DNA from 4 places in the Fictibacillus sp. NRS-1165 genome. Region 1 is predicted to be linked to each of the others. Evidence: riboswitches for the same ligand, from Rfam matches in the RefSeq annotation. Region 1 holds a riboswitch; each other region holds the start of a gene.

What was found. Region 1 has a riboswitch for S-adenosylmethionine ahead of ABHN01_RS04155 (alpha/beta hydrolase). Riboswitches for the same ligand answer to the same signal wherever they lie in the genome.
Region 2: another riboswitch for S-adenosylmethionine. It lies ahead of ABHN01_RS14135 (methionine ABC transporter ATP-binding protein); the one in region 1 lies ahead of ABHN01_RS04155 (alpha/beta hydrolase).
Region 3: another riboswitch for S-adenosylmethionine. It lies ahead of ABHN01_RS17645 (bifunctional homocysteine S-methyltransferase/methylenetetrahydrofolate reductase); the one in region 1 lies ahead of ABHN01_RS04155 (alpha/beta hydrolase).
Region 4: another riboswitch for S-adenosylmethionine. It lies ahead of ABHN01_RS05535 (methionine ABC transporter ATP-binding protein); the one in region 1 lies ahead of ABHN01_RS04155 (alpha/beta hydrolase).

What each region holds. Positions count from the first base shown of each region.
Region 1 covers NZ_JBDPNU010000012.1:97,109-105,264, forward strand. The annotation lists gene ABHN01_RS04130 (D-2-hydroxyacid dehydrogenase) at 1-930, opposite strand, end outside; gene ABHN01_RS04135 (TIGR00366 family protein) at 1,135-2,466, shown strand; gene ABHN01_RS04140 (putative protein N(5)-glutamine methyltransferase) at 2,647-3,417, shown strand; gene ABHN01_RS04145 (thermonuclease family protein) at 3,482-4,357, opposite strand; gene ABHN01_RS04150 (hypothetical protein) at 4,634-4,867, shown strand; gene ABHN01_RS04155 (alpha/beta hydrolase) at 4,854-5,684, opposite strand; SAM riboswitch class I at 5,824-5,930, opposite strand; gene ABHN01_RS04160 (bile acid:sodium symporter family protein) at 6,147-7,124, shown strand; gene ABHN01_RS04165 (GNAT family N-acetyltransferase) at 7,706-8,156, shown strand, end outside.
Region 2 covers NZ_JBDPNU010000028.1:27,871-36,026, forward strand. The annotation lists gene ABHN01_RS14085 (acyl-CoA dehydrogenase family protein) at 1-64, shown strand, start outside; gene ABHN01_RS14090 (arsenate reductase family protein) at 275-634, shown strand; gene gcvH (glycine cleavage system protein GcvH) at 712-1,098, shown strand; gene ABHN01_RS14100 (YusG family protein) at 1,179-1,427, shown strand; gene ABHN01_RS14105 (KGG domain-containing protein) at 1,523-1,903, opposite strand; gene ABHN01_RS14110 (toprim domain-containing protein) at 2,206-2,553, shown strand; gene ABHN01_RS14115 (thioredoxin family protein) at 2,727-3,056, shown strand; gene sigI (RNA polymerase sigma-I factor) at 3,463-4,209, shown strand; gene ABHN01_RS14125 (anti-sigma factor domain-containing protein) at 4,342-5,580, shown strand; gene ABHN01_RS14130 (hypothetical protein) at 5,683-5,985, shown strand; SAM riboswitch class I at 6,109-6,221, shown strand; gene ABHN01_RS14135 (methionine ABC transporter ATP-binding protein) at 6,309-7,334, shown strand; gene ABHN01_RS14140 (methionine ABC transporter permease) at 7,327-7,992, shown strand; gene ABHN01_RS14145 (MetQ/NlpA family ABC transporter substrate-binding protein) at 8,023-8,156, shown strand, end outside.
Region 3 covers NZ_JBDPNU010000040.1:17,541-25,696, reverse strand. The annotation lists gene pdxK (pyridoxine/pyridoxal/pyridoxamine kinase) at 1-256, opposite strand, end outside; gene ABHN01_RS17655 (PTS sugar transporter subunit IIA) at 476-982, shown strand; gene metH (methionine synthase) at 1,020-4,463, opposite strand; gene ABHN01_RS17645 (bifunctional homocysteine S-methyltransferase/methylenetetrahydrofolate reductase) at 4,456-6,303, opposite strand; SAM riboswitch class I at 6,402-6,514, opposite strand; gene ABHN01_RS17640 (spore germination protein) at 6,682-6,927, shown strand; gene ABHN01_RS17635 (spore germination protein) at 6,956-7,198, shown strand; gene ABHN01_RS17630 (spore germination protein) at 7,299-7,532, shown strand; gene ABHN01_RS17625 (serine hydrolase) at 7,689-8,156, shown strand, end outside.
Region 4 covers NZ_JBDPNU010000015.1:31,509-39,664, forward strand. The annotation lists gene ABHN01_RS05520 (MerR family transcriptional regulator) at 1-575, shown strand, start outside; gene ABHN01_RS05525 (MetQ/NlpA family ABC transporter substrate-binding protein) at 664-1,491, opposite strand; gene ABHN01_RS05530 (methionine ABC transporter permease) at 1,513-2,178, opposite strand; gene ABHN01_RS05535 (methionine ABC transporter ATP-binding protein) at 2,168-3,181, opposite strand; SAM riboswitch class I at 3,258-3,362, opposite strand; gene ABHN01_RS05540 (hypothetical protein) at 3,449-3,709, opposite strand; gene ABHN01_RS05545 (Na+/H+ antiporter) at 3,817-5,841, shown strand; gene ABHN01_RS05550 (AraC family transcriptional regulator) at 5,882-6,751, opposite strand; gene ABHN01_RS05555 (MFS transporter) at 6,850-8,127, opposite strand.

The DNA of each region.
Region 1 (8,156 bases):
AGGAGACTCTCCCTTCACATAATGCCTTAAATTAGGAATCAGGATGTCCTCGATCACCCGCTGGTCGTAGTATTGAGTGGAGCCGGCGGTATGAGGAGTGATAATGACATTTTCCATTTCCCATAGCGGGCTGTTGTCCCCGAGCGGTTCGGTCTCGAACACATCCAGGCCGGCTCCTGCAATCTCACCACTTTTCAAAGCCTGGACGAGATCTTCTTCGACCACGATATCACCGCGTCCTATATTAATGAAGAAAGCGGACTCCTTCATAAGCTGGAACTCCTTTTGGCCAAGAAGCCGATGAGTCTCTTTCGTTAGCGGCAGTGTCACCACGACATAGTCGCATTGTGGTAGCAGGTCATGCAGCTGACTGGAGGAATACATTGTATCGATGTATTCTTCCGGCTTTCCGGAGTGGCGCATTCCCAGTACCGTCATGCCGAACGCCTTGGCGATCTTGGCGGTTTCTTTTCCGATGGCACCAGTACCGAGGATACCGATGGTCTTTCCATGGATCTCAAGTTTAAGATTGGAATGGTCCCAAGTTTTTGACTGTTGGTTGCGTACATAGGTGTGAATCTTGCGTGTTAGCCCGAGCATGAGAGCAAAAATGGTCTCAGAGATCGGGTGGGCATGTACCCCGTTGGCGCTGGTGAGGTGCACATTGTGGCTTGAAAGCTTCTCTAACGGAAGGCTGTTCACCCCGGCACTCCATGTTTGAATCCACGTTAGAGGTGAGTCCTCTTTGTTAATCGTGTATTCCTCCATCCCTTTTTTCCATCCGGCGATCACTTCAGCATCAGGTGCTTCCTTTTGCCAGATCTCCTTATCCCTGCCGGTGACGATGGTCCATTCCGGTATCACCTCTTGTATTTTTTCCACATAAGAAGAATCCACATTTTGAGCGATCAGCAGTTTTCGAGCCGTCATCCTATCCCATCCTATCTATGTATTTTCATTTAGTTTAACAGAAGGAGGAGAATTTTTGTGGTGCCAGGCACCGCGTTTTGACACTTGTGTAATCGCGGTGACTGGCACCAAAATAGGATAAAAGACAGACAGGATTTTTACATCGTTTAGATGAATGCTTATTCAGTGTACTTTTAAAAAGTTCAATATTAATAGGAGGAAGAAATGAAAGCGCTATCGAACTTCTTTACTGCCCTTGTACAAAGGTTTTTGCCTGATCCGTTTGTTTTTGCTTTGATTCTCACCATCATTCTATTTTTGTCAGGCGTTATTTTTACCCATCACAGTCCGATTGAAATGGTCGGGTTCTGGGGATCGGGTTTCTGGAATCTCCTGGCTTTTGCGATGCAGATGGCTCTTGTCCTGGTGACAGGGCATGCTCTTGCGAGTTCGCCACTTATTAAAAAATGGATGGTTAAGCTAGCCAGCCTTGCGAAAACGCCAGCTCAAGGCGTTATTCTGGTTACGCTCGGTTCTGGGCTCGCTTGCTTTATCAACTGGGGGTTCGGACTCATTGTCGGTGCTCTGTTCGCAAAGGAGGTGGCCAAGCGGATTCCGGGTTCGGATTATCGTTTCCTGATTGCCTGTGCGTATATCGGATTCCTCACCTGGCACGGAGGACTATCAGGATCTATACCGCTTGTAGCCGTAACTCCGGGAAATCCGATGGAAAAAACGGCGGGGCTAATCCCGCTCACGGATACTATTTTTACAAGCTATAACTTGTTTATTACGCTCGCGCTGCTCATCATCCTGCCCATCATGACAAGGCTAATGATGCCGACTGGAAGAGATGTGATCGGCATTGATCCGAAGATTTTGGCGGAGGACGAGGCTTCTGCAGCAACGGCGATCGCCCCGGCTGAAGTAAAACGCACGTTTGCCGTGACGATGGAAAACAGCAGAATCCTCAGCCTGGCTATCGCTGTGCTTGGCTACTCGTACATCGTCTATTACATAGTGGAGAATGGTTTTAAGATTGATATTAATACCGTTAACCTGCTGTTCTTTACGACAGGCCTTCTTCTGCACGGCACACCGCTGTCTTATATGAACGCGGTTGCCAATGCAGCAAAAGGGACGGCAGGCATTTTAATTCAGTTTCCGTTCTATGCAGGGATCCAAGGGATGATGGAGCTGTCAGGCCTGGGAGGTATGATCACCAACACGTTTATCTCGGTTTCCAACCCGTCCACCTTCCCGTTCTTTGCATTTTTGAGCTCAGGTTTTGTTAACTTCTTCGTGCCGTCCGGCGGAGGGCACTGGGTCGTACAGGGGCCGTTCATCATGCCGGCCGCAGAGCAGCTCGGCGTCGATCCTGGCATCGCAGCGATGGCGATCGCCTACGGTGAAGCATGGATGAATATGGCGCAGCCGTTCTGGGCGCTGCCGGCACTGGCTATCGCAGGCCTGGGTGCCAGGGACATCATGGGATACTGCGTGACCACCCTTCTTGTATCGGGTGTCATCTTCACGATTGGGCTGTCGTTCTTTTAAGGTAGTGGCGTGCCCGTTTGGCGTGCCAGGCACCGCCATTACACAAGTGTGTAATCGTGGTGCCTGGCACCAAAATAATAGCACCAAAATAATAGCACCAAAATAATGGCACCAAAATAATGGCACCAAAATAAAACTAAAGAGGTAAAACACGTGAATGTAGATCTTTCAAAAGATACCATGTTTTCCACGGTTGTCTTCAGGCTAAGGAGTGCTGGCTGTGTTTATGCCGAGGAAGAGGCCCGGCTGCTTATGGATGAGGCGGAAACACCAGCACAGCTGGATGCTATGATAAACGAGCGAATGGCAGGTTATCCTCTCGAACAAATCGTTGGCTGGGCAGAGCTATGCGGTTTCCGCATCGAAGTGGACCCTGATGTTTTTGTCCCGCGGCGCCGAACAGAGTTCCTGGTTGCCCAAGCAGCAAATATTATACGGCCGGGAGATATTGCCGTTGATCTTTGCTGCGGATCAGGTGCTGTAGGTGCAATACTTGCAGCCAGCCATGAAGACATCCAGCTGTACGCTTCAGACATTGATCCCAAAGCGGTTCAGTGCGCTCGCCGAAATATTGATGCTTTAGGTGGCCATGCATATCAAGGTGACTTATACGAACCTCTCCCAGAAACCCTCCGCGGCTCCGTTAATGTTCTGGTTGCAAATGCTCCCTACGTACCGACGGATGCGATCGGGTTGCTGTCTGCTGAGGCCCGTCTCCACGAGGACCGAATAGCACTGGACGGCGGTAAGGACGGCCTCGACATCCAGAGGAGGGTGGCTGCTGGTGCGCCAAACTGGCTGGCACCTGGAGGCTATCTTCTGGTGGAGACCAGTGACCGGCAGGCACCGCTATCTCTAGCAACTTTTACTGAAATCGGATTGTTGTCAAGGGTGGTCCGCTCCAGTGAACTTGAATCAACGGTTGTGATGGGCATGAAACCAAAAACCTAAAATGAAAATAAAAAGCCGCATCAGGAGTAAACAGCTGATGCGGCTCTTACCTTTTTAACACTGATTAACGCTGTGATTTTCGATAACCTGCTTTTTGAGCTTCAGCCTCGGAGCAGAACATGACCTCGGCTTTCGTCCGGTCATAGTATTCTCCGCCAGGCATGTGGTAGATACCCGATTGGTTTCCTTTAATGTTGCAGCTGCCTTTTGGTTCCTCAGATGTTTTTCCTTGATTGCCCTGATTGTTTGCTTGTGAACTCCCTCCAGAAACCGTTCCGTTTGCTCGGCTGTCTTTCGCTTTTGCATGGAATCCGTCTTGTTGGGCGTAGTTCTCGATCGACCATATTCCGATCCCTGCTTTTTGAGCTTTTTTCTGTGTGGCACGGAACTGATCAACGTATTTCGTGTTCGGCGGGTATACATATGCCACACGGGCAAGGCCTTTTTCCAGGAGCAGCTGGTTAAAGTTTTGCTTGCCGATCCATATGTAAGCGAGCAGTCTTCCATATTTATCGCGCTCCGAAACGTCCAGCTCCACACCGACTTTTTTGCCGGTCAACTGTGATTTCGTAAATTTAGAGCTTTCCGGTCCGAATGGCTGAACACCAAGCCTCGGGTGTTTTGTTTCAGGTGAATCGATGAGAAGCATGCGAATACGTTCTTTTTTTCCATTCCTAAGCTTTACGTCCAATGTATCGCCGTCAATCACATATGTAACGGTAGCCGGGATGCCATTTACTGCGTTTTGTCCTGTGGCGGTATTGGTTTTAACATTATTTGACGAAGGGTTTTCTTGTTTGGCCGCAGGATCATCTGCATTGTTGCCCGGATTTGTGCTTGTTTGGGCTGAATTAGGCGATTGGGCACATCCTGAGCTAAAGACGGCGGTAAGCAGCAGAATGATTAGTCCAGTTAGAATTCCATTTGATTTTGTTTTCAAGTTGATCTCCCCTTATGTTTTAAAACGTTCAAGATGGGCAGCGGGTCCGATTAAAAATACAAAAGCTATTATACTACGATATGGAATGGAGAAGAACAATATGGTTAAGTTTAGCGGCTCTTTTGAATAAGAAATAAAAAAAGGGGTTTTTGTATGCAGGGTGAATGTAAAACTCTGGGATGAAAGTATTGCGATGGGAAGGCAGAAAGCGCAAAATTCAAATACATAGAGGATGTGAAGGATTGAGCAAAACTAGTAGCTGAGGTCATTCTGCTGATGCTCAGCTTGATTTATGTAGTAGCACGAGTCACGCAAAAAGCATTGTATTTAGACAGGTTTTCGGTAAATGCTGAAAATCCCGTGCGTTTTCATTGGAATACAATTGGTATCAACACAGGCTTTATTAAAGAGGATCCAGGATCGGTCTATTATATTTGGATCACACCGGTCTACATCGCCGTACTGCTTGCCCTCCTCTTAACGATCATGGCTGTTGTCAAGAGGAAATAGAAGTAAGGGTGCCAGGCACCTTCAAAGGAGAAGAACTCTTAGTGAGCCAGGCGGTGGTCGCAGCAATCAACTTATTGAAGTGAGGGATGGAAGAAAACGTATGGTTAGCTCCTTTAATGAGATGAATGTTGCTGTTTCCACAGGCTCTTTTTCGTGTTTTCTCAAAAAATTCACTGCAATAATGGGCCGAAATGTCTTTGTCATCTGTACCATGAACAAGCAGCACGTCACCGGTAAATCGGGAAAGCTGATCTAACGGGTGAAACTTTTTAAGCGACTGCATGAATGTTGTGGTCAGGGAATAACCCAAGTGATCCACATACCCTTTAATAAATAAGTTGCTGTATTCTTCTTGTCCAATGATTTTTACGATATCTTCAAACGGTTTTCCTACCGCCGACCAGAGGATCAACCGTTTTACCCGTTCGTCGCGGTCTGCAGAGTGTACGGCGACCGCGCCTCCAAGGCTATGGCCGAGCAGCGTGATTTGATCGGGATCAATGCCAGGCAGCTGCAGGGCAAAGCTGACAGCAGCATGGGTCTGGTCAATCAAGTCTTTAAAGCAATGTTCACCATAGTTTCCTTCGCTTTCTCCGCATCCCGCATAATCAAACCGAATGACTACAAATTGATTTTTTGAAAGGTGCTGAGCGGTTTTAACAAACAAGCGATCTACTCCGATCCGATTGCTTGTAAACCCATGGCAAATAACAACGACTGGCCGCTTGGATCGCTCTTTGCCTACGGGGGAATCTGGATAATGTACAGTTGCAGTCAGCTTTTTTCCTTTCCAGTGGATACAGTCATGCTTTTCCATATGACCAACTCCTTAAATTTCAGTTTTTATAAATAACTATTCTTATCTATTTACTTGGAATTAGGATGTTAAAGAACCCCTTCCTATGTTCACTGAAACATAAGAAGGGGTTGAAGAGACCGAAGAATGATCAACACAATTCTTATCTTCCAAGCAACTCGGCTTGTTGAAATTGGCACAGTGCTCTAAAAGAGTCTGTTGCCGAGGTTTCTCAGGGTCAATTCCCTCCACCTCTCTTGATAAGAAGTATATAATTTTATTTAATGTAAAATAAATTTAAAAGTTTGTCAATTGGAAAATCCTAAATTGGGACAACTCATTCAAACCGGTATGTATACATCCTATGCTATTTTTTTATTTTGGTGCTATTATTTTGGTGCCTGGCACCAAAATCTAAAATATTTTATACTGTAAATTAATAAACTGTTAGAGTAATAGACTTAGACCGGAAGAAGGATAAATGTGATAGAAAAAATAAACCAACAGCTTGAAAGATGGATGCCATTTATTACACCCGCAAGTGTCATCCTAGGAATTTTGCTTACGAACGAACTGAAGAGCTGGCTTTTTTTAGTCCCATGGATCTTTTCATTCATGACATTTTCAGGTAGTTTAGCATCTAATTTCAATCATCTCCGCCATACACTTTCCCGGCCGTTGCCCATACTGACAGCACTTATCATCCTGCATATCGTGATGCCGATGTGGGCATGGGGAGTCGGACACATTGCGTTTTCCTCTGATACTCATACCATCACCGGACTTGTATTGGCAATGGTTATACCGTGCGGCGTGACAAGCAGCATATGGGTGTCCATCTATAGAGGCAACAGTACCCTCGCGCTTTCCATTATATTGATTGATACACTGTTATCACCGATCGTCGTTCCTTATAGCCTGGCGCTATTTGTTGGAGAGACCGTTTCCATTGATGAATGGTCCATGGTAAAGGACTTGCTGATTATGATCGTTATTCCGTCTGTCATCGGCATGCTGCTGAATCATTGGACAAAAGGAAAGATAAAAAACACGTTTGGCAAACGAATTTCGCCTGTTTCTAAAATCTGCATGAGTGTTGTGGTCGCCATCAATGCTTCGGTAGCTACCCCCTATTTGGTCCATGTGAACGGCAAACTTTTGTTGATTGGCTTGTTCGTTCTGTTTATTGCGGCCAGCGGATACTTAATATGCTGGCTGACCGGTATGTTTTTTGGTTGGAAAAGAGAAACGGTCATAGCCCTTGTTTTCAGTGGAGGGATGCGTAATATTAGCGCCGGTTCTGTTATTGCGCTCACCTACTTTTCACCGGTAACTGCAGTACCTGTTGTTGTCGGGATGCTGTTTCAGCAGATCCTGGCCTCCGTTTATGGCCATGTGTTAGCAAAACACTACGGCAGGCACGATGTTCATCCTAAAGAGAGCAGGAAGGCCGCTGTATAGTCAAAAGCTGGTGCCAGGCACCGTCATTACACATGTGTGTAAACGCGGTGCCTGGCACCAGTTTGCTCATTTCCCTTTCTTAACGGATAGGATGAAACGTACCAGCAATGTTTCGAGCTGCTCATCCTTTATCTTTTTTGTGTTGAAATGCTGGTGAATCTGTTTTTTTAGCACGTCACTGGTCATCACCATTCTCCTTTCCTCTTTGTTTTCCTACTTTTTCTTCCCTTTGAACAATATCCCTGCTTGTTGTCGAAAGAAGGGGTAATATGTCTTATGCGCTATATGTAGTGGGTCCATTTATTATGATTTTATTACCATACTTGCTTGAATATATTTCCTGATTTTTGAAGGATTAAACATGAAATTAATAAAATTGAAGGAAACGAGAGTTTGAGTGGGGGGTTCCTTTTTCAGCCCTTTTTTTATGAAAGCATGCTAAACTGATTGTATACATGAATTACCAATATAAGGGGGGGATTTGATACGGAACGAATCAAAATCGCCTTGTCGCCTTTCAGTTTTAAGAGTTGATACTAATAAAGTGAAAAATTCTTAAAACAAAGGAGAACAATCAAGTCATGATTTATGAATTGCCTCGTGAACAATACGCTAATATAAAGAAACTGTTTAAAGAGCAAAAGCATCATCCCGTATTACAGGGAGTCATTTCAGGAATAAACCGCGGAAAGATCTTTGTCGATGATGTTGAAACGCCGTCCACCACATTAGTCTGGGCGTTTAATGAGATGTTTTATCTGGCAGGAGACTGTACAAACCATGCATTCAACTCCTGTCTGCAGCCATTTATAGCGGATGTTATAAAGTCACAAGCCTTGGAAGTTGGTGAGCAAGACTTCAATCTTGAAGTCTATCCTTCTGAACTGTGGCAGGACGTGATCCCATCTATTTTTCCTGTGGGATTAAAAGTCGGTGAGCGGGTGCCTTTCAAGTTTCACCCAGAGCAATTTTCATCTTTTAGACTTAATCCCTTGCCTGAAGATTATCGAGTGCTGAGAATTACTCCACAGT
Region 2 (8,156 bases), on a different contig from region 1:
CGTCATCAAGAAGAAACGTGAAATTGCAGCTGTGGTTTTGGAAGAAGAACGCTACGTCATTTAAATAATTTCTAATAATGCCTTATCTTTAAAAATACTCTCACTTTGGCTCCGGTTATTCACCGGAGCACTTTTTTGTATATTCAACGGTGCCAGGCACCGTTATTACACATGTGTCAAACTCCGGTGCCTGGCACCAAAAAACGTGATTAATTTCCCTTTACCTGGCTAGACTATTTTGTGATACTATGGAAGGGAAGGAGAGAAAAATGACATGAGTTTAACTTTTTATCAATACCCAAAATGTGGAACTTGCCAAAAGGCTAAAAAGTGGCTGGAGTCCCATGATGTTGAATTTGAATCCGTACATATCGTTGAAAATCCTCCTTCAAAAGAGGAAATTAAAGAGCTGGTAGACAAAAGCGGCCTTGAGATCAAAAAGTTCTTTAATACGAGCGGGATGAAGTACAGAGAGCTTGGTTTAAAAGACAAAGTAAAAACCGCTTCCGAAGATGAGCTGCTTGATTTTCTGGCTTCTGACGGCATGCTGCTAAAAAGGCCGATTACTACGGACGGAAACAAAGTAACTGTCGGATTTAACGAAGATACATATAAGCAAACATGGAGTAAGTGATGTTATTAGTTGCTTAACTATAATAAATTTAATATTATAGTTATTATAAATAACAAGAAAAAGCTGGAGGGATACAAATGAATTTTCCAAAAGAATTGCGTTATTCAGAAGAACACGAATGGGTAAAGGTTGAAGATGGAAATAAAGTAAGGATTGGTATTACTGACTTTGCACAGGATGAACTGGGCGATATCGTTTTTGTAGAGCTTCCAGAAGTTGGCGATGAAATTAAAGCGGACGAGCCTTTCGGCAGTGTTGAATCTGTTAAAACGGTTTCTGAGCTCTATGCTCCCATCTCTGGCAAGGTTGTTGAAATCAACGAAGATCTTGATGACAGCCCTGAGCTTGTAAACGAGTCTGCGTATGAAAAAGCGTGGATGATCGTTGTTGAGGCATCTGATCTTTCTGAGACTGAAAACCTCATGACTGCTGAACAATATGAAGAAATGACAAAAGAAGACTAAATCCTTCTTCCAAAAAGTTTAATGAGCCCGCTTCTTTCCGGAGACAATAGTAACATCTTCAATGGGAGGAAGTGAGTTTATTGGATTCAAAAAACTCAGGATCTAAATCTGACATTACGTCCAAAGTGTACGGGAAAATGGATATGGGGTATTTGTCTCTGTTCCATGATAACCAAAGAATAGGCCGCGTCATCTTTTCTGACCAGGGGAATCAGTATGAAATGGATGAAGGCTTTGAATTTGATGCTGACAAAATTTATAAAAAAGAAAACAGTTCAGCAGAATATCCCAATAGTTATGTTCAGGGTTGCGATGAGGGCTGGTGTTAATTTCGAAAGCGCTAATGCCATGACTGGTCTTAAGCATTGAAGCTGCACAAGGAAACAAGGACAAGCCCATAGGCTTGTCCTTGTTTGGTTATTTATTAATCATCGCTACGGCTGTTACCGCCTTTTTTACCGATCTCTCTGTAAAAATCTTTATCATGACTTTCTGAAGTAGCTTCTCCGCCCTTTTTACCGATCTCTTGGTAAAAATCTTTATCATGGCTCTCAGCCGTGGCTTCTCCGCCCTTTTTCCCTATATCTTGATAGAAGTCCTTATCATGGCTCTCAGCCGTGGCTTCTCCGCCTTTTTTACCGATTTCTTGATAAAATTCCTGATCGTGGTTCTCAGAAGTTGCGTTACCGCCTTTTTTGCCGATTTCCTGATAAAAATCTTTACCATGAGTTTTTGATGTCTTTTCTCCGCCCATGCGTCCTGCTTCTTCTCTGCTCATTCCGTCTCGGTTATTATTATTAGCCATTTCAAATTCCTCCTCTTAATGCTAGATAGTATTTGCCAACAGCCTTTTGCTTTGTGCTGCTGAACTTAGAGAAACAATATCCCCTTTTTAAAATCATTAAACGGCTTTAAGTGAAGATAGTAAGAATTTCCTTACTAACTTGCTCTCTTGTAGTAAGATATTCAGACCTGGCGGGTAAATGGTAAGTCGATTTATTAACATTCCAAAGAGGATTCTAATAAAATAAAGGGTATTATAGTAAGTAAGGGAAAATATCAATCGCTTTAATACTTGTTCTTTAGAAGATATAGGAGAGATGATTGATGAATAACAACTTGGATAAAGTGATTATAGTAGAAGGAAAATCAGACAAAGATAAGCTGATTTCTATCCTTAATGAACCCGTTGAGATCATCTGTACAAATGGAACGATGGGGCTGTCACGGCTTGAAGAACTGGCCATTGAAATTGAGAACAGAGATGTATATATTTTGGTTGATGCAGATGAGGCAGGAGCAAAATTAAGAAAAATGCTTCAGAGGGAGCTTCCGAATGCAGAGCATCTTTATATTCATAAAATGTACCGTGAAGTAGCAAAAACACCGCTCATGTATCTCGCTAATATATTGCTTGGGGCGCGTTTCACAGTAAATAAAGAATGTTTAGGATAAGGATCTATATGACGGCGAGAAATCCTCTTTCTTAGATGCAAGGCATGTCTTATCCATTGAAAGGTATAGAGGATTTCTTGACTTTGTTCAGTTGACAAGATCCACTGAATCCGGGATATTCAAATACACAGGGGACCAACAGAGCTTAATAACATTTGCAACTGGAGAGGGATATGAAGGATTTAACAAACATAGAGATTCGTGATTTTATTGAGGGTTCAACAGAGGAGCCGGCTGCTCTATACATACAGACACCGCTGTGCGGCACATGTAAAATGGGAAGGCGGATGCTGGATATTACATTGGAAGCGATAAGCCAGTCACAAGATGCTGAACCTAAAATCGGAGCCTGCAACTTAAATGCAATGCCAGAGCTTGCTGAAAAGTACAGCATCACAAGTGTTCCTTGCCTCCTTTTTTTAAATCGGGGGATCGCTGTCAAGAAGATTTATGCCATGCAATCAGTTGATTTTTTGTATAAAAACTTAAAAAAGTACCTTTAAAAGACACGATTTGTGTCTTTTTTTATTTTTAAGGGGGTTTTTTAAGATGTAATAGATGGATTATGTGGTAAAATCAAGTGGAAATGTGTAATAAATTTTACATACTGACTCAGGTGCAGCAGAATAAAACGACATCTCCAAACAGCAGTGATAGCAAGCAAGTCACCGCTTCCAAACGATTTATAGGTAAAGACTGTAAAACTTTTCCTTTTCAGGCGCATGACAAAAACATTACAATTGTTATGAGTCCTGTAACATTGTTATACAACTGTATCCTACAAACCTGCGAATCAATGGTATAAATGTATAGGAGAGCTTGAAACATGTTTGCTCCTGTCGACTTTTGGCAATATATCATTCATTTTGTCCAAAAGTACAAAACAACCTGGATTTAAGAGGTGAAACTATGTCTACTGCATTTGTACCAGCTATTCGCAACAATACACCAATAATTAACATTGAAGATAAAGTATTAAAAATTCAAAGAGGGAATGATTCCTTAAGAAACGAGCTGATCGAAGCTTATCAGCCGTTCATTAAGAAAGTGACTTCAAAGGTATGCAGTCAATATATAGATCGTACGATGGACGAATTTAGTGTAGGTCTCTACGCGTTTAATGAAGCCATTGATCAATATCAAGAAGGTCAGGGAAGCCGTTTTCTTTCTTTTGCCGACATGGTCATACGCCGAAGAGTGATTGACTATATAAGAAAAGAAGTCAGGCAGAACCGACTCATCTACTTGCAGCCGGATGAAGAGGATGAAGAAGGCCGTCTCGAAGACAGCTATGCAGAACAGAAAGCTGCCATGGAGCATTACGAAGAAAAAATCCAGGCAGAAAACCGCGTTTATGAAATCGAAGAATACCAAAAACTGCTGAAGGAATTCAGCTTGAACTTTAAAGTGTTGAGCAAACACTGCCCGAAGCACGTTGATGCAAGGGAAAATGCAAAAGAAATCGCTCGTTTGTTAGTAGAAAACCAAGAAATGGCTGAATTTTTATTGGAGAAAAAACAACTTCCTATAAAAGATTTATTAAGTATGGTTTCCTGCAGTCGTAAAACAATAGAGAGAAATCGAAAATATATAATAGCGGTATCGCTAATATATCTAGGGGACTTTAAAGCGTTAAAGTCTTATATTCAGCCTTAAATAAGGGGAAGTTAAACGGTTGTAATTATTCGTGGGGAACGTACGTCTTAATTCGTAAAGCAAAAAAGCAATAAATCCCATGATGGTTATGATACGAAGCAGATCCTTCGCCTAGCAGGAGGGATATGTGGGATGAAAAATGGTGTTTTAATGGAAGTAAAGAAAGGAAAAGCCGTTTTATTAACGAAAGATGGCTGTTTCATTACCGTAAGAGTACCACGCGGAGAACATCCGGTGGTAGGTATGGAATACAGTATTTCAAGGTTTACAAAAAGCAGGGTACGACGATTGCTCTTTCCTTCTCTTTCACTTACTATAGGAGCATTGCTTATATATGTTTTATTTTCAGGAGTCTATCCACTGGGCCGCAACGACAATACTGTTGCGGCTTATGTGAGTTTTGATGTAAATCCGAGTCTTGAAACGGGAGTTAACCATGATTTGCAAGTCATAAAAGTTAAAGCCTACAATGCGGAAGGCAAAAAAATTCTCCAATCATTAAATCACAAAAAAAACGTAAGCCTCTCCCAGTTCGCCTCATCTTTGCTGAATGCCTATGAAAGCAAGGGATATTTAACAGAAAACCCGGATGTAATGATTGGTACCACGATTGTGGACGCCGAAAATGATAAACTTTCATCTTCATTGGATGAAGCGGTTTCATCCATAAAACGAAATGCCGCGGTCTTTAATACGAAAGCGGCTATCATGGTAAAAAGTATTAACACGGAAAAACGGAAAGTCGCCCAAAAGAACGGGGTATCTTCCGGTAAATATATGATGTACCTGGATGCGAAAAGAAAAGATAAGAATATATCTCTTCATCAAGTGAAGAACATGTCATATACCGAACTAAAGGAAAAGATCGAACCTGATCGCAAGCTTCCGAAAAAAGAAATAAACCATAAAAAGAAAATCTCAGAAAAAATGATAAGACACCCAAGAACTATTGAAACGATAACCATTAAGACAAGCTCTTTGCAGGGCACCTCATCTAAGGAGATTGTATCCAGACCGGAAGACCGACAGGCAGAAAATAACCGAGTTACTGGATCGGAAAATCAGAAGGTCCGAAAAATGGAACAGGGGAAAGGTTCAAAAGCGGTTAAGCGTCATTCCTCAAAGACTATACAGAAACCAAAACCTAATCATAAACAGCCAGCAGATTACACGCGGCACGGAAAAAATACCAAGATGAAAACTGTTCCAAAACACCCTGATGCTTCTGAAAAGATAAAACATGAGAACCACGATAAGAAATGGGGCAATAATGAAGAAACACCAAAGGCAACCCCGTACAGGCACCATGAAAAAAAGGCCTGGAAAAAAGCAAAACCAAAAAAATTAAAAGTACATGAAAAAGCAAGCTAATAATCGACAGGGCGTATGTAATCTGTCGAAGGAAAATTCAAGGAAGACATCCTCCTCCTCCAGAACATTTACCTATAGATGTTTTTTAAGAGGGGGATGTTTATGGATTGGATTCAATGGCAGGAAAGGGTTCAAAATACAGCCTTTCTTCAGCCGCTCATTGGAATGGGAATTCCTCATGTAAAGGCTGAAGCAGAATGTATATATTTTTCCTTTACAAGTAAAAGCAGCGGTTCTAAAAAAACATTGATGATATCGGGCAGCCGGGGTGAACTTCAAGAGATGCTTGACGGCCATTATCGGCTTAGCGATTTAATCAAGCAAAAGAAAGTGACCTTTTCGGGTACGTACAGAGAACAGCTGAAACTGGAATCTCTCCTCTTTTTATGCAAAAAGAATTCCTAAGTCAAAAGAAACGGGTCTTTCTATCTAAAATTTATGAACAATGGATTGACACTCCCCAATGGGTAATGTTAAAATTCGAAACGTGTAAAGAAAAGCGAACTAAATAGCGATTAACAAAATTCGTTCTTATCGCGAGTGGTGGAGGGACTGGCCCTGTGAAACCCGGCAACCGTTAAGCATTACCTGCTTAAAAAGGTGCCAAATCCTGCAAAGCAGCCTGCTTTGGGAGATGAGTGACGGTGCATATATAAATGATTATGCCCTTCTGCTCATGACCTGCAGAAGGGCATTCTTTATTTTAAGAAAGTGAGGGATACAGTCTCTTGATAACATTAGACGCAGTTAAAAAGATTTTCCAGACGAAAGACGGAGCGGTAAACGCGGTTGACCATGTTGACCTTTCCATAGAACAAGGAGAAATTTTCGGGATTATTGGATACAGCGGGGCAGGGAAAAGTACGTTGATCCGTATGCTCAACATGCTGGAAAGACCGACGAGCGGAGATGTTACTGTAGCCGGAAAAAATCTTTCCCAGCTCAGTAACAGGGAGCTGCGGAAAGCTCGTCAGGAAATCAGCATGATCTTTCAGCACTTCAATTTACTTTGGTCCAGAACGGTAAAGGAAAATATTGCTTTTCCACTGGAGATTGCAGGTGTACCAAAAGAGGAGCGCCAAAAACGAGTCGATGAACTGATTAAGCTTGTCGGACTCGAAGGGCGTGGTGAATCGTATCCGTCCCAATTGAGTGGAGGACAAAAGCAAAGAGTGGGGATCGCTCGTGCTTTGGCGAACAATCCTAAAGTTCTTCTGTGTGATGAGGCGACTTCGGCTTTGGACCCGAAAACAACGGACAGCATCCTTAACCTATTGGTTGAGATTAATCAAAAACTGGATTTGACCATCGTTCTTATTACACATGAGATGCATGTGATCCGAAAAATCTGTCATCGTGTAGCGGTTATGGAAGATGGCAGGATTGTGGAACAGGGTCCGGTTCTCGATGTTTTCAGACATCCGAAAGAGTTCATTACGAAAGATTTTGTCAAGCAAATAACGGAGCCGGAAGAAACAACGGATATGATCAAACAGCTGGCCTCTGAAAAGCCGCAAAGCAAGATTGTTCAGCTTACTTTTGTTGGCGGAAGTGCGGAGCAGCCTGTTATCACTGAGGTGATCCGAAAATTTGATGTTCATGTGAATATCCTTCAGGGCAAGGTATCCCAAACGCAGAACGGACCGTATGGAACCTTGTTCATTCAACTGGAAGGTGCCGATCAAGAGGTCGATGAAGCGGTAACCTATATGAATGGGCAGAAAGTAGAAGTGGAGGTGATCTCATATGAATAATCTTTTTCCGAACGTGGATTGGGCGCAAATGTGGGCCTCTACCGGAGAAACGCTATACATGACAGCAATCGCTGTCCTCGCCACTTTTATTATCGGTCTTTTCTTAGGGTTGGCATTATTTTTAACGGGTAAAGGGAACCTATGGGAGAACAAGTTTTTTAACTTTGTCATTGCAGCAATCGTAAACATCTTTCGATCCATACCGTTTATCATTCTCATCATTTTATTGATTCCGCTAACCCTTTTCTTAGTAGGATCTATGCTTGGAGCGAATGCGGCACTTCCTGCTTTGATCATCGGCGCTGCACCGTTTTACGCCAGGATGGTCGAGATTGCACTTCGGGAGGTTGATAAGGGAGTCATCGAAGCGGCAAAATCGATGGGTTCCAGCAACAGTCAAATCATTTTTAAAGTTTTGATTCCTGAAAGTCTCCCCGCACTGATTTCCGGTATTACGGTCACGTCCATCGCGCTTGTCGGCTATACAGCAATGGCGGGAGTAGTTGGAGCGGGAGGGCTCGGAAATCTGGCATTCCTTGAAGGATTCCAGCGTACGCAAAATGATGTAACGTTTGTCGCTACTGTGATCATCCTAATCATTGTATTTATCATCCAGTTGATTGGGGATAATGTAACTCGTACCATTGATAAACGTTAAGGTCTATATTACACAACCAGGAGGAGCAACATGAAAAAAATTATCGCAATCGTCCTTATGCTTGCACTGACAGCAGCACTTGCTGCCTGTGGGGCAAACGGAGGAAAAGAGAAGAAACTTGCTGACGATAAAATCGTTGTGGGAGCATCCAATGTCCCTCATGC
Region 3 (8,156 bases), on a different contig from region 1:
CTGAAGCCAGCATCCCCGTTTTTACTGCATCAACGCCGATACCGGCAAGAACGGTTTCAAGCTGTGCTTTAAAAAGATCGAGTGGAAGCAAGAATACTTCATGATACCAGTCCCTATGAGGATCCTGGGCCACCACTACATTGATGGCTGTCATGCCATATACTCCGAGCTCCTGGAAAGTTTTTAAATCTGCCTGGATACCAGCTCCGCCGCTTGTATCGGAACCGGCAATGGTTAATGCTTTAAACTTACTCATTATCCAATCTCCTTTAATGACTGTCTTTAATTTTTTTATAGGTCCTATTATATCAATGTTTGCTATAGAGACAAAATCTTCTATTCTGCATGAAATTTACTGGATGTTCGTTTACACTGCTTAAAAACAGTGAAAAGTAAAAGCAGAAAGGGATTTCTTTGCTTCATTTGTCCAACTTATGTTTTACTAAATAACAAACAACATGAAAGGATGAATCGTATGCTGAAAAAATTATTTGGTAAAAAAGAAAATAAAGCACCAGCCGAAGAAATTATTGTTTCACCATTGAACGGTGAGGTCATTCCCCTTGAAGATGTGCCAGATCCTGTTTTCTCAGAAAAAATGATGGGCGATGGCATAGCGATTATGCCTGAAGACGGTGAGCTAATGTCTCCTGTCGATGGTGAAATCCTTCAAGTATTCCCGACCAAACATGCTGTTGGCATTAAAACACAATTGGGCATGGAGGTTCTCATTCACATCGGCCTTGAAACGGTCATGATGAAAGGGGAGGGCTTCACATCTCTTGTAAAAGAAGGCGATCGTGTAAGAACCGGTCAGCCGCTCATTTCCTTTAATGTAGATCTTGTGAAGGAAAAAGCGAAAAGTACGGTTACTCCTGTCATCATTACGAATGGCGATAAAGCTGGCGCCATTGAAAAGTTCAGCAGTGAACATGCCCAAGCCGGCACGACAAAGATTATGCAAATCACGGATATTAAATAAAAAACAGGAAAGAAGAGAGAATCTTCTTTCCTGTTTTTTATACTAGCACATTAAAATAGCGGGCTTCAGGGTGAGAGAATACAAGGGCTGTTACCGATGCTTCAGGTTCCATCATGAATCCCTCTGTCAGCTGAATGCCGATCTCTTCGGGCTGAAGGAGTTTAAACAGCTTTGCTTGATCTTCAAGATCCGGGCAGGCTGGGTAACCAAATGAGAAACGCTGGCCTTGGTATCTCGCTGAAAAGCGATCCTGCATCGAAAGAGTAACAGGGTCAGGGAACCCCCACTTATCCCTCATCTGGCGGTGAATGAGTTCTGCCAGTCCTTCCGCCGTTTCAAGCGCAAGAGATTGGAGCGCGAAGCTTTCCAAAAAACGGCCTTCGGCTTTAAGCTGCTGCGCACGCTCACGGATGCCGCTTCCTGCGGTTACTGCAAAGAATCCGACATAATCCATCTCGCCGCTGTCGACCGGCTTGGCGTAGTCTGCGAGGCAGAGGTTTGGTTCTCTCGTCTGCCGTGGAAACTCGAATGTCTCAATGATACGGGAAGTATCGTTAGGATCATAGATATAGAGCCTCTCTCCATCCGACTGTGCAGGGAAGAATTGATAAAGTGCAGCAGGAGCGATTAATTTTTTATCCTGGCTCTCCCGAAGCAGCTCATCGACTATTCCTTTTATCTCCAGTGCCCGTTCATCTTTCTCCGCAAGCAGGCGTGAGACCTTTCCCTTCACCCCTAAATGGTGACCGAGGAGCATCTGCAAATTAATATAAGGAACTACAGAAGATAAAGGGTACGACTTAAACACATGCCGTTCCGTATCTTTCGGCACAAAGACCTTAAGACTTTGATCAACAGAAGGGCGAACCTTAGCAGGTACTGCAACCGCAGTGCCTGATCGAGAGGCTATAAGTTCCTTGTCTTCCGCTGGAGTTGCCTTCACAGCGGGCTTTTCAAACACCACTCCTTTTTGAAGCTTATTCGCAAGGCTCAACCCATCCATGGCATCTTTGGCGTACAGCACTGTACCCTCGTATTCATTGGCGATCCGGTTTTCTGTAAACTTACGGGTCAAGGCAGCCCCGCCCACAAGGATGGGCACGGATATGCCGGACTCCCGTAAATCGGTGGCGGTAAGCACCATCTGCTGGGCAGATTTTACAAGCAGTCCCGAAAGGCCAACTACATCCGGATTCTCCTTCTGTATGGCTTGAATCAACTCCTGCGAAGTTACTTTGATCCCAAGATCGACGACTTCATAGCCATTGTTGCCGAGGATGATATCGACGAGGTTTTTGCCGATATCATGGACATCCCCTTTCACTGTGGCAAGTAACACCTTGCCCTTTGTGCTGACCGCTCCGCTGCTCTCCATATGGGGCTCAAGGTGGGCGACGGCGGTTTTCATGACTTCGGCGCTCTGCAGAACCTCAGCTACAATGAGCTGATTATCGTTAAAGAGCCGTCCGACTTCCTCCATTCCTGCCATAAGCGGCCCGTTTATAATCTCTAATGGCGCATCATACTGAGACAGTGCAAGATCCAGATCAGGAATGAGCCCTTCCTTCGTCCCTTCGACAACATAAAAAGCGAGGCGTTCGTCAAGAGGAAGTTCCACGACAGGCGTTTTTGCCTCTTTTTTCTTGCCGCGGTAGAATTCCGTAAATGCAGCCAAATTTTCATCAGTCGTCTCAAACAGCAAGGCTTTTGCCATTTCTACTTCTTCTTCAGGAATAGAAGCGTAGCGCTCCAGCTTTTCCGTATTTACGATCGCGTAATCCAGACCCGCCTGCGTACAGGAATACAGGTACACAGCATTTAAAACTTCCCGCCCGACAGGAGGGAGACCGAACGAAACGTTGCTGATGCCAAGAATCGTTTGGCATTCAGGGAACGTTTCTTTCAGCTTTCTCAAGCTTTCCACCGTCGCGTTAGCGGAACCGATATACTGTTCGTCTCCTGTACCGACAGGGAAGACGAGAGGGTCAAAAATAATATCGCTCGGAGTGATGCCGTACTTATTGACAAGAAGATCATAGGATCGTTTGGCAATTTCAAGCTTACGGCCGGTTGTTACCCCCATGCCTTTTTCATCGATCGTTCCCACAACTACCGCGGCTCCGTAACGGGAGATGATGGGGGCGACTTTTTCAAACCGCTCCTCACCGTCCTCCAGATTAATCGAGTTGATGATGGCTTTTCCTTGAGAGTATTTCAGCGCTTTCTCCAGTACTTCATCATCCGTAGAATCGATCACAAGAGGAACTTTTACCTTTTTTACCGCTTCTTTAATAAAGTTTTCCATGTCCTCCAGCTCTTCGCGGTCTGGGTCGGCAAGGCAGATATCGATAACGTGAGCACCTTTTTTTACTTGAGCGCGGGCGATCTCAGCTGCTTCTTCAAACTTTCCTTCTGCAATGAGCCGCTTAAATTTACGTGAACCGATCACGTTGGTGCGCTCACCGACCATCAACGGGCGCATGGAAGGATCATCATAGATCAGCGGTTCAATCCCTGATACGGTATGGGAATGGCTTTCAGGGACAGTCCTCGGCTTCAGTGGCTTTAACGCTTCGGAGATGGCCCTGATATGATCAGGGGTTGTACCACAGCAACCGCCTGCGATGTTCAGCCAGCCTTCAGCGGCAAAAGCACTGATTTTCTTTGCAAGGGTCTCCGGTGTCTCATGGTAGTTACCGTCTTCATCCGGAAGGCCGGCGTTCGGATAACAGCTGACCGCGGAAAGGGAGAGGGCGGAGAGCGAGCGGATATGGTCGGTCATGAATTCCGGCCCGGTCGCACAGTTTAAGCCAACTGCCAAAGGCTTCATGTGCTCCAGGGAGATATAGAAAGCTTCAATGGACTGGCCCGCCAGCGTCGTTCCCATCGGCTCGATGGTGCCTGACACCATAAGTGGGACTTCTTTTCCGGCGGATTTAAACGCTCGTTTGATACCGATAAAACCGGCTTTGACGTTGAGCATATCCTGGCTCGTTTCAAGAAGAAGAAGGTCGGCACCTCCGTCAAGGAGTCCCTTTGCCTGTTCTTCATACGAAGCGGTCAGCCCTTCAAACGTAGCTCCGCCTGTTACACTCAAGGTTTTCGTAGTCGGTCCCATTGCCCCGGCTACAAACCTCGGCCAGTCTGGCGTTGATACTTGGTTAACAGCTTCCCGTGCAATTTCAGCTGCCTTTTTATTCGTTTCATACGCTTTATAGCCGATTCCGTATTCGTCGAGTACAAGATCAGTGGCGCCGAATGTATTTGTCTCTATGATGTCGGCACCTGCGTGTAAATATTGAAGATGAACATCGAGGATTACATCCGGACGGGTAAAGTTAAGGTTCTCGTTGCAGCCTTCCAGGTCTTCGCCGCCAAAATCTTCGGCAGTCAGATTAGCCTGCTGGAGAATGGTGCCCATCGCCCCGTCCATGATCAGTATTTTTTTCTTAAGCTGCTGTTGAAGGGTATGATTAGACATTCTGAATCCTCCTTGTTTGTTGGCGGTCAATTTCGTAGGCATATTGTGTCAGTTCAGCTGTCAGTTCGAATCTCATAAAAGGGGTGATCAAATAAATGCCGTTAAACAGCTCAGAAGCTGCATCAATCAGTGATTTTGAGATCTGAAGCCCTTCCCTTGCTGCAGATACCGGATCATCTTTAAACGTTGCCATGCGTTCACGTATCTGATCCGTCAGTTTGATGCCCGGCACCTCATAATGCAGAAAGTCGGCATTGCGGCTGGACGTGAGAGGCATGATGCCAACGTAGAACGGAACCGGCAAACCTTTGACGGCATCGTGGAACTCCAGCAGTTTCTCTTCAGAGTAGACCGGCTGGCTGATAAAGTAATCCGCCCCGCTTTCTATTTTCTTCTCAGCCCGCTGAACCGCACGTTCAAGTGACTTTACATTCGGGTTAAAGGCAGCCCCAACTGTGAATTGTGTTTTCTGCCCCAAATCTTTTCCGGAAAGAGAGACACCTTCGTTGAACTGTTTGATCATTTTAATCAGTTCGATGGAAGTAACGTCATAGACACTGGAGGCTCCAGGGAAATCGCCGACCTTTGCCGGATCACCCGTAATCGCCAGGATATCGTGCAGACCGAGTGTATGAAGCCCCATTAAATGGGATTGAAGGCCGATGATATTCCGGTCCCGGCAAGCGAGATGGACGATGGGCTGGACGCCTGTCTGAGCTTTCGCCAATGAAGAAAGGGAAGTATTGCAGATCCTTGGAGATGCCAAAGAGTTGTCTGCAAGTGTAATCGCATCTGCACCGGCTTCTTTTAATGCCTTCGCGCCTTCAAAGAAAAGGGAAGTATCGAGCTTTCGGGGAGGGTCGAGCTCCACGATCACTGATCGCCTCTCCTTTAAAATGCCAGGCAGGGAAATCTCAGGCTTTTGTCCTGCCTCACGAACGGCAACTGGCTCCGGCCTCTTTTTAACTACTTTTTCAGTAATCGGCTGCAGTCCATGCAGTTCTTTGGAGAATGCTTCAATATGAGCTGGCGTCGTACCACAGCAGCCTCCGAGCAGGCGGATACCCTGTTCTCTGAACAGTAAAGCACTGTTTTTAAAATACTCGGCGTCTCCTTCATACTGAAACTTTCCATCGACATAAGAAGGAAGACTGGCATTTGGATATGCGGAAAGGAAGGCGTGCTTCGGAATCTCCACTTCTTCGAGCGTCTTGATCATATGAAAAGGGCCAAGGCGGCAGTTGAGCCCAACGACATCTGCTCCTAAGTCTTCAAGGCGTCTAATCGCAGTGTTGATAGGCGTCCTGTCGTTTAACACTCCGACTTCCTGCAGGGAAATCTGTGAGATGATCGGGACACTGGTCTGGCTTCGTGTAATTTCGAGTACGGTTTCGAGTTCCTCCAGATCGTAAAAGGTCTCCAATAGCAGGCCGTCTACACCTTCCAACAGCAGACAGTAGAGCTGTTCCCGGAAGCTTCTCTTAATTTCTTCAATTGAAAGCGAGCTTGGACCGGTTCCACGGATTCCTCCGATTGTCCCCAGAACATACTCTCCATTCGCAGCTGCTTTTTTTGCAAGTTTCACAGCGGCACTGTTCAGATCTTTCACTTGCTCCTCCAAACCATATCTTTGCAGTTTAATATAGTTGGCGCTGTAAGTATTGGTCTGTATCACATGTGCACCAGCCTGAATGTAGGCCTGATGGATGGACTGAATCTGTTCAGGATGGGTCAGGTTCAGCTGTTCGAAACAGCAGTCCGTCCCATATGAGTATAGAAGCGTTCCCATGGCTCCATCAGCAATTAATATTTTGTCTTCCAGATCTTTTAATAATCCCATAACACGGTCCTCCTGTTGGTTCGGTATCTTCCAGCGGCCCAATAAAAATAAAAAAAGCCTTCTTAAAGAAGAAGACTTTGAAAATTTCGAGGTCATTCTTCTTATCTTTCAAGTTCATATCGAACTTGTTGGACTTAGCACCTTTTCAGCTTTTGAGCTGAAGGTTGCTGAGGTGTCAACGGGCCATTCCCTTAACCTCTCTGGATAAGAAACCAAATTACTATAAAATTAGTTCTCTATACCTTACAATAATTGTTGGAAGATTTCAATAGCTTTTTCAAATCGTAATATGGAGATGTTGACCGGGAACATCCCTTTTTCACCTTTAAGGGACATTTATCATACACTACACCAACACTTTTAAAGGTGGGGATCACAATGCCGTGCATGGTTAATATTTATTATTTAAAGATAAACAGTCTGGCGAGCAACAGTTCACTGAATCTGGGATCAACCTTTCATAACAGCCACACAGCCAACACAAAATCCAATGGGGACAACAGTTCAGTAGGGGATCATTCACCGGCTGAAGCCATGATGAAGAACATGGTATACGATCCTGACATCAATGATCAAAACGAATACGGAAATGCGGATACAGCATTCAACAATCAGCCGGGATAAAGTTGAGAAAAAGAAGGGAGGTCTCTGCATGCCCTATCTGTTCAATATATTTAATATTAAAACAAACGGTGTGACCATGAACGGTAACATAGATATCGGCCCTACCGTCCATAACAGCCATACAGCCAACACAAAGTCAGTTGGTTCTACGGTTTCTCTTGGAGATTTTTCTCCTTCCACCGGATTCATGGTGAACAGCAACCTCGATCCGGATATCAGCGATCAGGGCCAGGTAGCGAACCCGTCAGCTCCAGTCGTTGCCCAGCCGTAAATCATGTCCGCCTGTTTTTAGGTAAACGAGTTGGTCTGTCCAATCACCTTTTTGTTCAAGCCATACACTGTAGGTAAAGAGCGAAAAGGATGGAACAGAATTGCGTTATTCTTTTAAAATCGGAAAGATCATCATAAACGGTATGACTCAAAACGGTAACCTCGATATCGGAACAACCATCCAGAACAGCCATACAGCCAACACCAAATCGGTTGGAGCGGTTGTGGCGTTCGGTGACTGCTCAGATGCCTGTGCGTATATGATCAATATCAATGAAGATAACGACGAGAATGATATGAGCCAAAGCGAAGAACAGGACGATCAGAAGAAATAAAGAAGGAGCGCTAAGTAGGTGCGCTCCTTTTTCTTGCTGTCCGGGAAGGAGTTTTTTGCCCGGAAAAAGAAGGCTAGTAGTGGGAGGTTCGAACAGAATACGCGCCAATCTCTGCAAAATACAAATATATAATGCCCGGAAAGAAAGGAGCACGGAATGAAGTTAAATGAACTGAATAGCAGGGTAAATGGTATTATAGAAGCTCACAATGGAGATTATGCCTACAGGATCGAAACGAAAGAGGGGCATATTGAGTATAGGGATGATGATATTTTTCCTGCGGCAAGCCTCATTAAGATACCGATCTTAATGGAGTCTTCCCGCCTGGCAGAACAAAAGCTCATTGATCTCTCTTCCAAAATTTCATTACATCAAGAAGGAAAAGCTGGAGGAGCCGGGGTTCTGCATCTCTTATCCCGTGAGGCAACCGTCACTTTGGCAGACGTTCTCATGTTGATGATTACGGTTTCTGACAATATGGCAGCCAACATCATGATTGAAAGAACGGGTATGGACAGAATTAATGCGCTGCTGGCTGAAATGGGCTGCAGCAAGACAGTGCTCGGTCGCAGGCTCATGGATTTTGAAGCGGTAAAGCAAGGAAAGAACAACTTTACTTCCGCA
Region 4 (8,156 bases), on a different contig from region 1:
TTCCGCTGGAGAAGATCAAGCAGCTGCTTGAAGGTGAACCGGAGCGATTATCGATATTGTCCAGCCAGAAAGAACTGCTCCTTGCCCGCAAGCTGAGACTTGATCGTTTGATCCAGACACTGGACGAATCGATTGGTTGTTCTGAGAGAGGAGAAGCTATGGACAAAACAGACATGTTTAAAGGATTTAATACAGAAAATGAATGGAAGGAAGCACTCGTTGAGCAAAATCAATATTTGAAAGAGACGTACGATTACGATTTACTCGACAATACTACGATTGATGTTGAAACGATGAATGAAACCGCTATTGAAGCACAACGATTTATGAATGGCATAGCAAGTGCCCTTCGATCAGGATTGAAAATCGATGACAAGATCGTAAGAGGCCTGATTCGCGATCATATCGATCTCTTAAATAAACAAGGCCATCTGATTACTCATAAAGATTATGCCACACAGGCAAGGTTTTTCCCAGATGATGATTTTCATCGGAATATGCTGGAGGCACAACAGACTGGCCTTGCGTACTTTCATTCGACCGCTGCAGAATCATTCGCAGCTGAAACAGATTAAGCATCTCAAAACGGAACCAATAGAAAAACTGGGAAAGGAAAAAGCAGCCTAACTCTTGTTAGACTGCTTTTTCCTTTCTACAACAAACTTACTTCTTCATCCACTCCGGTTTCCCGAACCCTTTAAATTCTTTATCAATGGTTTGTTCAAAGGCTTTGGATTCCACAACCTTTTTGATGTCTTTCGCGAATTTCGAGTCAACATCCTTTGTGTTTACAACTACTCGGTTGCGGTATTGATCCGGCATGTTCTCAAGGAACAGTGCATCCTGCAAGTTCATTTTTGCAGCGAGGGCAAAGTTACCAGGAACGGCTGATACATCTGCACTCCCGACAGCTCTTGGCAATTGCGCAGCTTCAAGCGCATTGAACTGCAATTTCTTCGGATTGTCCTGAACGTCTTTTTCTGAAGCAGTTAATGGATTAACACCTTTTTTAATGGTGATGAGTCCGGCATCCTGGAACATGATCAGCGTTCTTGCAAGGTTAACAGGATCGTTGGCAATGGCCACCGTGCTGCCGTTTTTGATGTCTTCCATCTTTTTGAATTTATCGGAATAGACGCCCATTGGCGCAGTTGGTACAATAATCAGCTCAGAAAGCTTTAAATTCTTTTCTTTTGCGAAATTCTCCATATAGATCTTGTGCTGGAACAGGTTCGCATCAATGGATCCTTTGGCTAATGACAGGTTCGGCTGAATGTAATCACTGAACTCGACCACCTTAACGTTATAACCCTTCTTCTCCAGTTCAGGTTTGATCGCTTTCGATACCATATCACTGTAAGGTCCGGCTGTTGCTCCAATGCTGATGTCCTTCTTGTCTCCCGCGCCTGATGATCCGCTGGAGGTTGATCCGCACGCTGAAAGAACAGCAATAGCGAATAGTAGAATGAGTGCTGAAGTAAACTTTTTCATTGGTTTCTCTCCCCTATTGTTTTATCTCTTGTCTACGAGTTTGGAGATCCTATCTCCGGCCAATTGAATGATTTGTACGAGTAGAATCAGAACGACTACGGTAGTGATCATCACAGTATTATCGTAGCGATAGTAACCAAACCGGATGGCCAGGTCCCCGATTCCTCCCCCTCCGACAATCCCTGCCATGGCCGAATAACCGACCAAAGAGATTGTCGTGATCGTCAATCCTTGAATGAGGCCAGGTTTGGCTTCTGGCAGAAGCACATCCTTAATGATCATCCATGAGGTTGCCCCGACTGCAACCGACGATTCGATCACTCCCTTATCGATTTCCCGGAGCGAGGTTTCAACCATCCTTGCAAAAAAGGGAATCGCGGCAACAGAGAGGGATACAGAAGCCGCAGTCGGCCCAATCGTTGTCCCTGTCAGCAAATCCGTTAACGGCAACAGCGCCACCAAAAGAATAATGTACGGAATGGAACGTATCAGGTTGACGATCCATCCTGTAATACTTTTCACAGCCGAGTTTTCAAGGAATAATCCTTTTTCCGTGACAAAAAGCAATACACCAAGCGGGAGCCCGATGATGATGGCCACGGCTAAAGAGATGCCTACCATATAAAGCGTTTGGAAGAACGCCTTGTTTAAATCCGGAAGAAGCTGCACCAGTGAATCAAGCGACATCATGCACCACCTCCAGACTCCTTGTTTTCTCCGTAATATATTCGATCGCTCTCTCTACTTCAGAACCTTCACCGGTAAGCTCCATAATGAAAATACCGAGCGGGATCTCCTGTATGTACTCAATCTTTCCATGCAGGATGTTCCCTTTGACCTTGTATTTCTGGAAGAGCTCAGACACTACCGATTCTTCTGCAATCTCGCCCTTGAACTGAATCCTGATGATCTTCCCTTTACGGTTTTGGATGAGCTGCTGAGGCAGTTCATACTGCAGGATACTGTTGATGAAATCTTTGGTCAATGGTTCCTGAGGATTGGAGAAGATGTCATAGACTCCGCCTTCCTCAATCACTTCACCGTTTTGCATGACGGCAACCTTGTGGCAGATCTCCTTCACCACTTCCATTTCATGCGTGATCAAAACGATGGTCAATCCCAGCTTTCGGTTAATGTCCTTTAGCAGGTTGAGGATGGATTTCGTTGTACTCGGATCGAGTGCTGACGTTGCCTCATCACATAATAGGACCTTCGGGTTATTGGCGAGCGCCCTGGCAATTCCGACCCTTTGTTTCTGCCCGCCGCTCAATTGAGCCGGATATTGGTCCTTCTTATCCGCAAGACCGACGAGATCCAATAGCTCCAATACTCTCTTCTCCGCCTCATCCTTCGATTTGCCTGCTGCTTTTAAGGCAAACGCAATATTTTCATAGACGGTTTTTGAACTGACGAGATGAAAGTGCTGAAAGATCATCCCAATCTTTAACCGCGCTTTTCTTAAGTCTTCTCCTTTTAGTGAAGGCAGATTGACCCCATCAATTTCTACCTCGCCGGATGTCGGCTTCTCCAAAAGGTTCAAACACCGTAACAGGGAGCTTTTGCCGGCGCCGCTGTATCCGATGATGCCATAGATCTCCCCCGCCTTGACGGATAAGGAAACATTGTTGACCCCTACGATCTCTTTTTTCTTTGATCGATACACCTTCACCAGATTTCTCACTTCTATCAAGTTACAACCCCCTCTTTCTTTCCAACCAAAAATGCCTCTTTCATCATGAAAGAGGCATTGGATTATACATTCAATCACCTTATCTTTCAGAATGACTTCATTCTGCAGGAAGTGGCACCTTTCCAAAATGGAGGTTGCCGGACGTCATAGGGCCTAATCCCTCAGTCTCTCTTGATAAGAACGGATATGTAATTATTATTAGAACATTTTTAATAATAAAGCGATTATCCTCCATTGTCAATGGCATTCATAGTGGAAAGGTTGGAATTAGGCCAGGATGGATGCAGAAATCCATTTTAAAAAGCTTTTTATTTTAATCATACTGATAACCGCTAAAATAATGGAAGCTGCGAAAAGAAGCATTAACATCCATTCGTACAAGTAGAACAGTGATTCCTTGTAGACAGCGAATAGATAACCAACAATGGAAAGAGGTATGATGGCAAATAATAAAAGGCGGCGTTTGTTCTTGCATATTTCAATTCTTCCAATTGACTTCCTCTCCAGCATCCAACCGTATTTTACCATCCAAAATGTTCAGATAAAAAGCCATGATTCCCGCAAAAAATAACAGGCAAAGATGTACAATGAAAAACACATTTGTGGTACAAACTGAATATGAAAGGAGGCAGATCATGGAGTTTTTTCTCGTTATTTTATTGCTGCTGTCCCTGATCGGGCTATCCAGCTTAATCAATCACCTTTTGCCATACATACCGGTGCCGCTCGTCCAGATTGCATTGGGCGTAACGCTCGCTTCCCTTCCCTTGGGGTTACAAATTCCTCTGGAGCCGGAATTATTTTTTATTCTCTTTATCGCGCCATTGCTCTTCCACGACGGAAGGCATGTTTCGAGGCAGGATTTATGGAAGCTCCGTAAACCCATCCTGTTGCTCGCCCTCGGTCTCGTGTTTCTCACAGTCTTGGTGATCGGAAGCTTGATCCATTGGCTCATACCAACGATCCCATGGCCTGCAGCCTTTGCCCTTGCAGCGATTCTATCCCCTACCGATGTGGTGGCTGTAAGCTCGATCTCGGCGCGGGTAAAGATTCCGAAGCCGATCATGCATGTTCTTGAAGGCGAAGGATTAATGAACGATGCCTCCGGGTTGGTCGCCTTTAAATTTGCCGTTGCCGCAACGGTGACCGGCGCTTTTTCATTGGCACAGGCCAGTGGAAGTTTTGTCGTGATTTCAATTGGAGGGTTCCTCGGCGGTGCGTTATTGGTTATCGTGATCATCCAGTTGAGGACGTTTATTCGGAGGCTCGGTATGGAGGATGTGACGATCCATATGCTCATCCAGCTCCTTACGCCCTTTTTTATCTTTTACATCATCGAACATTTCCATCTCTCGGGGATTCTATCGGTCGTTGCCGCCGGGATTATCCATGCCATCCATCAGGAGCGCAGCCGGATTCCCGCTGGAAAATTGCAAATTGTTTCCGAAAGCACCTGGACGGTTCTCATCTACATATTAAACGGACTGGTATTTGTGCTGCTCGGCTTGCAGATTCCAAGCGTGATCAATGAAATCCTTGAGGATCCCCTCTTCAATAACTGGCAGGTTACGGTGTACACTCTCATCATTTCCGTGGCGTTGATTCTTCTTCGCTTTTTGTGGATTTCGGCCACGTGGAGGGGATGGATGGAAAAAAAGAAGCCTCACATGCAGTCTCTGAGAGCGATATCCATCCTTACGATTTCCGGAGTACGAGGGGCGGTTACCCTTGCTGGTGCATTTACGATTCCCTTTGTCATTGCGGGAGGAGCTCCCTTTCCGGAGCGTTCATTGATCCTCTTTATCGCAGCCGGTGTGATCTTGTTTACATTGATCGCAGCCAGTGTTTTTCTGCCGGTTCTTTCACGAACGGAAAAAGGCGACCGTAATACGCTGAAAGAGGAAATGGAAAGGAAAGCAGCGCTCCGGACCATCGACGCAGCCATCCATTCGATCGAGGAATCCATAACCGATGAGAACCGGAGCGCGGCCATTTCCGTCATCAACAATTACAATACGGTACGCAATGAGGTAAGTGAAAAGAGTTCGGAGCAAATGAAACGGGAAGAAAACGAGGCACGGCTTACGGCACTCGAAGCGGAAGTCCGCTACTATGTGCATGTAAAAAGAGCCGGGGAGGTTGACCGGGAGACAGCGCATCTCATCGGGGAACATATCCAGAGAAGGCGGCTCGCCCGAACCAACCGGATGCAATACAGGAGATTGTTCCTTTGGACGCTTTTTAAACGCGGCTTGTTTGCCTTGCTAAAGCTTTTTATACCCAAACATAAGGAACGTAAAAAAACGCGTCGCGCAAGGACAAAAAAGCTGGTGAAGCTAAAAGTGAGCATGGCGAAAGCAGCCATTCACTATTTAAGGAACCATATCACTCCTGAAAATAAAAATAGTTATTTAGCGGTCATCGGGGAATACAATCGCCTCATCCGGCAGTTCAAGCTGGCGAAAAAAGGAGAGGAATCCAATCACTACACCCTGATGAAAAGAGATCTCCAGATCAAAGCCTTCCAGGCAGAGAGGGACGAAATTCAGCATCTTTACGAAGAGGGCGAAATCACCATCGACATCATCAGGGAATTGCGTAAACAGGTGAATATCAGGGAGGCGTATTGGATCGAGGAAACGACCGTTCAGCCGCATTAAAACAAACAGCATCGGCCTGCTTGGGCCGATGCTTGTCTTGTTATTTCTTTTTGACGGGAATCCAGATTTCACTTCTAAAGGTTTTGGACGAGGTGTCTTTATCCGCATTCCAGAGAATTTCCGGTCCTTCCACCTGTTCATACGACGATGACGGGAACCACTCGGAATAGATACGGCCCCAAATGTTCTGCAACGTATCAGGAAACGGGCCGGCTGATTCAAAAACAGCCCATGCAGACGGTTTTACATCAAGCTTCTCGAAGTGCTCCGGACACCCAGCTGTCGTGGCAGCCCCAATATAATGATCAAGCTCACTGTTCTCGGCTAGCCTCTCCGAAAAATTAGTGGATGCACTGATCAGCCCTTTTGGCTCGACATCCGATAAACCTTTTAACTCATCGATCATATCCGGGTTTAGACTCTGCCACATCGCAGCGATCTCAGGGTTCACCCCGCTAAAGACCAATGGCACTCTTTTTTTGATCCCGACGACATGAAACGCATCCTTCTCGACGATCCGATAATTCATCTCATTTCCTCCCTTAATGGATAACTGAAAGGACATACGCGGAAATGCTTTTAGAGAATGACCATTCTTCTTTGCTTCTGTCGGGGTAACGCCGTGCAGCTGCTGGAATGCCTTTGTAAAACCGTCGGCAGAACCGTATCCATACTTGACGGCTGCGTCAATGACCTTACAGTTACCGTTCATTAGTTCAAAAGCAGCCAGTGTCAATCTGCGGCGGCGAACATATTCCGATAACGGGATCCCTGCCAGAAACGAGAACATCCGTTTAAAATGATACTCAGAGCAGCAACCCCTTCTTGCGGCCTCGCGATAATCGAGCTCATCATCCAGGTTTTCCTCTATATACAGTAATGCATCATTCATGCTTTTAAGCGAATCCACTATCATTTCCCTCCTTTCATCCTCATCCTATCAAGAGACGAATCAACCCATCCGACAATCCGTGCACCGGTTTAACCGATTATTATTGTGAACTCCCCTTAGCTGCTGATGATGATCTTCTCCGCACCCACCGCTTTGTTCCTTTCTTTTAAAAATAATGCCAATATTCCTGATAAGGTTAACGAGGAAACGAGGAAGACAATTCCAAAGAGAAAACTGCCGGTTCCTGAAATGAGATATCCCACCATAAAAGGACCAATAAATCCTCCCAAATTCCCTATAGCGTTAATGGTGCCTATTCCAACGGATAACACTTCGTCTGCTAAATAGGCTGAAACCGCTGTCCAAAAAACTCCATAGCAATACATAAATCCTAGGCACAGACATAAAAACAAAATCGACAGGATAGGGTTGCTGCGGCCGAATAAAACAGAGATCAGTAAACACCCTGCTCCTGCCAATATCGGCACCGCTAACGTCCATTTATAATTCCCTGTTCGGTCTGCGCGTTTCGAGTTAATAACTGAGCCGATCATCGCAGCGATCCAAGGAAGAGCGGAGAGCAAACTGGTCACCATTAAACTTCCGGAGGATATGGAGTCTATTAATTTTGGAAGCCAGAGTCCAAAGCCATAAAAACCGACTTGAAGAAAGCAGAACACAAGCAGCAAAAGAATAACATTTCGATTGGTTAGAGCGTCTTTTATGCGCGGTGCAGCTTTTTTAATGACTTTTCTTTCCGCCGCCAACGTTGTTTCTAAGTATTCCCTCTCCTGTTTAGAGATCCACTTGGCCTGATTCGGTTCATCGTCAATCGTGAACCACCATACCAGTGCCCATAATAGAGGCGGAATCCCTTCTATTATAAACATCCACCGCCAATCCATATGAGTAAGGATGAAACCGGATAATGGGGCCACAATGATCGAAGCAAACGGAATACATAAATACCAGTAGGCATTGGCCCTGGCCCTTTCATTTAATGGGAACCATTTTGTTAACAGGATCATAGTAGCAGGCGACACTCCGCCCTCAGCTACCCCCAGCAATAATCGGACAATAAGAAGCTGCGTAAAATTTTGGACAAAGCCTGTTGCTATTGAAAAAACACTCCAGAAAAGCAAAGAAATCAAAATGAATTTCTTGGCACTCCATTTCTGTGCCAGCAAAGCGCCCGGTACTTGAAGAAACAAATAACCAAAAAAGAAAACTCCGGCTGCAAGGCCTGCATCCTTATCATCGATCCCCAAATCCTCTTGCATCCCAAACAAACCAAAACTAATATTGGTCCTGTCCATAAAAGCAATGGTATACATTAAAAAAGCAACTGGAATAATTCGTTTCCAACGATTAGAAGGTATTTCCAAAGCAGGCATGTCACTTCCTCCTTTAATAGGGTGTTTAT